DNA from 2 places in the Gardnerella sp. C0684A1 genome. Region 1 is predicted to be linked to the other one. Evidence: riboswitches for the same ligand, from Rfam matches in the RefSeq annotation. Region 1 holds a riboswitch; the other holds the start of a gene.
What was found. Region 1 has a riboswitch for thiamine pyrophosphate ahead of ACNEUN_RS05145 (ABC transporter permease). Riboswitches for the same ligand answer to the same signal wherever they lie in the genome.
Positions count from the first base shown of each region.

Region 2: linked by a shared signal. The riboswitch ahead of thiM (hydroxyethylthiazole kinase) and the one ahead of ACNEUN_RS05145 (ABC transporter permease) in region 1 are both predicted to bind thiamine pyrophosphate.

Region 1 covers NZ_JBLTSX010000004.1:179,450-181,653, forward strand. The annotation lists gene ACNEUN_RS05140 (ABC transporter substrate-binding protein) at 1-631, opposite strand, end outside; gene ACNEUN_RS05145 (ABC transporter permease) at 636-1,442, opposite strand; TPP riboswitch at 1,432-1,583, opposite strand; gene eno (phosphopyruvate hydratase) at 1,752-2,204, shown strand, end outside.
Region 2 covers NZ_JBLTSX010000002.1:201,809-204,012, reverse strand. The annotation lists gene thiM (hydroxyethylthiazole kinase) at 1-1,006, opposite strand, end outside; TPP riboswitch at 994-1,086, opposite strand; gene ACNEUN_RS02575 (DEAD/DEAH box helicase) at 1,203-2,204, shown strand, end outside.

The DNA of each region.
Region 1 (2,204 bases):
TTGTCATTGCAGCAGCGAGATTTTGGTCGAATGAAGAAATAGCGTCGATTTGGCCGGAAGTAAAAGCAGCTTGGAAGTTTCGAGGATTCATTTCAACTTTTTGAACTTTAGAAACGTCAAGTCCACTCTTATCGAAAGCACGATGAAGCATGTAATCGCCGGTATCTCCGTTGTGAATAATAGCAACTTTCTTACCGTACAAGTCTTTCAGAGTTTTTACTCCGCTCTTTGGAGAAGCAACAATTCCTTGAGAATCTCCATTATAATATTCGAGTGCAAAAGCAACCCAAGGCTGACCTTCTGCAATAAGATCAATAAAACGACCAGTTCCGGTTGTTGTTGCGTCTGCGCTTCCTCCCATAACAGCAGTTAAACCGTCAACAGGAGTGTAAGGGCCTGTATACACTACCTTATCTTTGCCGAATATTTCGTTTAAGAATTTCTCATCCTTAAGAGTTGTTAAATAGTTTGCTGTAGAAAGATACGCTACTCGCATAGTTCCAGCTCCACCTTTTGCAGAAGATGAAGATTTTTGCGAAGATCCGCAAGATGCTAGTGCTACTGTAGTTGCTAGTGCACACAGTGCTGCAGCTACTCTTCTTATAGTAAAAGTCTTAGTGAGCTTATTCATCTCATTACTCCTTCGTGTTTAATGTTCTGCTTGAGATTTTGCGACTATTCCTGCGATTTGGTATAAGAATATATTCGAAAATATTTGCTGTTATTTCGGAAGCTAAGCCAGCAAAAGCGTACAGAATTATGCAAGCCATCATTTGATCTGGTCTGAAGAATTCTTGAGCTCTCGAAAGAATATATCCAATTCCTATTGAGGAATTTACAGTTTCGCAAGTAGCTAAAGCAACCCACGCAACCGATATGCCAAAACGTAATCCAGTCATAAAATTAGGAAGAGTACCTCGTAAAAGAATAGTTGTAAAAACTTTTAAACGTTTTACGTGATAGGCTTCAGCTAATTCAAGAAGACGAGGATCAATATTTCTAACCCCATCTCTTATATTTACGTACATAGGGCCAAATACGCCTATTGCTATAAGTACTATTTTCATAAGCTCATCTACTCCTAAAAAGATTATTAGGAGAGGTGCTAATGCTGGAAATGGTACTGAACGTATCATATGACTTGGTTTATTAAGAATAGTGTTGCCTAATTTTGTTCCGCCAGAAAGTATTCCAGCTGGAACGGCAATAACAATACCAAGTAACAAGCCTTCTGCGACTCTAGCAATGCTTATTGCTAACGATGGCAATAGTATGCCTTCGTTGTATAAATCTTGGAATGCTTGTATAACTTCCATTGGTGATGGCAATGCGCGATCATCTTTAGGAGTAAGGGTTATAACATACCAAGCAAAGATAATTGCAACTGTTGAAAGCCACGCTTTTACGCCAGCTAAGTGCTTAAAAATACAATGCTTATGCATGAGACATTCCCTTCGATAGTATTAGCTATATCAGGTTCGACGGGTATATTCTCAGCGCGTAACAGCGGTGAGAAAATTGTGTAGTTTTAATTGAAACTTTATTTATTCATCACAGTGTTAAGCGCACCCCGTGCCATGCTGTTATTATTGCCTTTGGGCGTGGACAAAAATACTTTCTTTGGTAAATTTTGTTAGTTTTTATATTTCATATTCAAAGTTAATGTATTAAAAAGCTCAGTGTGTGGAACGTCCATAAAACGCATTAATCTTAATACTGTTATCACAACCAATAAGCAATAAGGAGTAGTTGTGGCAGCTATTGAAAGCGTATATGCACGCGAAATTTTGGATTCCCGTGGAAATCCTACTGTTCAGGTTTATTTGGAGACTGAAGATGGCGCTCAGGGCATTGGTTTAGTGCCTTCTGGCGCTTCGACTGGTGAGGCTGAAGCTTGGGAGCGTCGTGATGGTGACAAGTCCCGCTATCAGGGCAAGGGCACCTTGGAAGCTGTAAAAGCAGTAAATGAAGTTATTGCTCCTAAGGTTATTGGCATGGATGCCACCGATCAGCGCGCTCTTGATGAGACCATGATTGAGCTTGATGGCACACCAAATAAGGGTAAGCTTGGCGCAAATGCTATTCTCGGTGTTTCCCTTGCTGCTCTCTACGCGGCTGCTGAGTCTGCTCAGCTTCCTTTGTACCGTTACATTGGCGGTACTAACGGTCATATTCTTCCAGTACCAAACATGAACATCATGAAC
Region 2 (2,204 bases), on a different contig from region 1:
GATTGCCCATTCTAGGGTCTGTTACTAAGTAAAGTGTCCAATCTACTGGTTCTACTGTGAAATCTATGCTTGTAAGATTTAATATTTCATCTGCGCTTAGTTTCGAAAGTGCGTCAATCCAAAGTGTGCGGAAAGTTCCAGGATTGATTTCCGCGTTTCCTTTCGCATTGATTCCAGCATTGATTCCAGCATTTTCTGAGCACGCGTAGCTTCCTGCTGCTGCAGCGTGCGCGTGAGCCGCTACTGTAGCAGCAAGTGGACAAGATGGGTTTGTACCAACGTATGCTGCTACAAGAGCCCCTAGAGCGCATCCTGTTCCTACTACTTTTTGCATTATTTCAGAGCCGCCTGAAACGCGCGCAAGGCATCCGTGAGCATATATTGCGTCTTGTTCTCCAGAAATTGCTACTACACTGCCGTGTTGTTTTGCTAATTTCCTGGCTGCTGGTAGTGCAGAATTTACGCTGTCTAGTGAGTCGACTCCGCGCATATCTCCCTTTTCGCCAGCTAAAGCTAAAATTTCCGCAGCGTTTGCGCGAATAACAGTAGGATTTTCTGTAATAATATTTTTTACGAAATTAATTCTTGAAGTAAGCGCTCCTAATCCAACTCCGACAGGATCTAAAACCCACGGCGTACCAGACTTTTTGCAGCCGCGTATTGCAGCGTTAATAGAAGTATCTGTGTAATTTTTTCTAAATGTTCCAACATTAACCAGTACTCCTGAAGCAATTTGCGCAAGTTGCTCTGTTTCTTCAGGATCGCACACCATAATAGGCGTTGCTCCGGCAGCGAGTAGAACATTAGAAGTAAGTTCTTGAACTATGTTATTCGTAACGCAGTGTGTAAGCGGTTTGGCAGAGCGCATGCGTTCTATGCAATTTTTCACGTCTTCTATGAACATGCGCTTGCGTGCTTTTGAAGAAAAATCTCTATCGAAATTTGTTATGGAATTGCCGCTAGATTGCGAATTTTTTGAAGTATTTCCTATGTTCAACGTTTCCATGATTTTCCCTTCGCTAGTACTACCTAGATCAGGTTTAACGGGTATAATCTCAGCGACCTAGCGCACCCCGAACCGCGTTACGACTATACCGTTTGAGCGCGACTGCTTGTGCGGGGCGTGTGTTAGGCTCAGTTAGTTCGTGACTTTGTAGAAATTACGCGTAGTCAAATATAAAAGTAATTTACGAAAGGCTATTGTGCCGCATACTCATAATGCTGCGTCCGCCAAAAAGCGCGGAGCTAAGAATGTTAGGAATGCTAAGAATTCTAAGAATGTTAATAATAGTAAGAATTCTAAGAATATTAAAAATTCTAGGGATTCTAAGAATAACAAGGATTCTAAGAATCTTAAGCACTTCGGTAAGTTTGGGAAGTTTAGTAAGGATTCTAAAGCAAGGAATGTTGAAAAAGCTGGCGAATTCGGGAAGATAAGTAAAACTAAAAAATCCTATAAAAATAAAAATAAAGATAAAGAATCTCATTCTATTCGTGACTCTCGTGAGTTTCGTGAGTTTCGTGACTCTAGAAGCTTTAACGAGTTAGAAAAAAAGCAGATTTCACAAAACGAGATTGTTATACCAGATTCTGCAATAGAATCGCGCGAAAACTACAGTGATGATGTTACGTTTGCGCAACTCGGTGTTCCGGAGCCGTTAGTAGAAGTGTTACGCGCTGACGGTAAAACTACCGCATTCCCAATTCAGCAAGCGACTCTTCCAGACTCTTTGCGTGGAGCAAATATTTTAGGCCGTGGCCGTACAGGAAGTGGTAAAACTCTCGCATTTGCTATTCCTTTAGTAGCTCGTTTAGCAGATAGTTTTGTTGATTTGATTCACTCTGGTAAAAACAGGCGCGATAGGGTAGATGATGCTGTTCCTGCTCCACATGCCATGATTTTGGCTCCAACGCGAGAGCTTGTACATCAGATTGATGATGTTATTGCTCCTCTTGCTGCAGCTTACGGTATGCGCACTGTGACTGTATATGGTGGAGTGAGCTACAGGCGTCAAATTTCTCAGCTTAAGCAGGGTGCGCAAATTGTATTGGCTTGCCCTGGACGTTTGGAGGATTTGTTACGTCAGGGTGCGTTGACTCTTGAAAAAGTTGCAGTTAGTGTGCTTGATGAGGCAGATGAGATGGCTGATATGGGCTTTTTGCCTGCTGTTACGCGTCTTCTTGAGCAAGTTCAGCCTGATGGT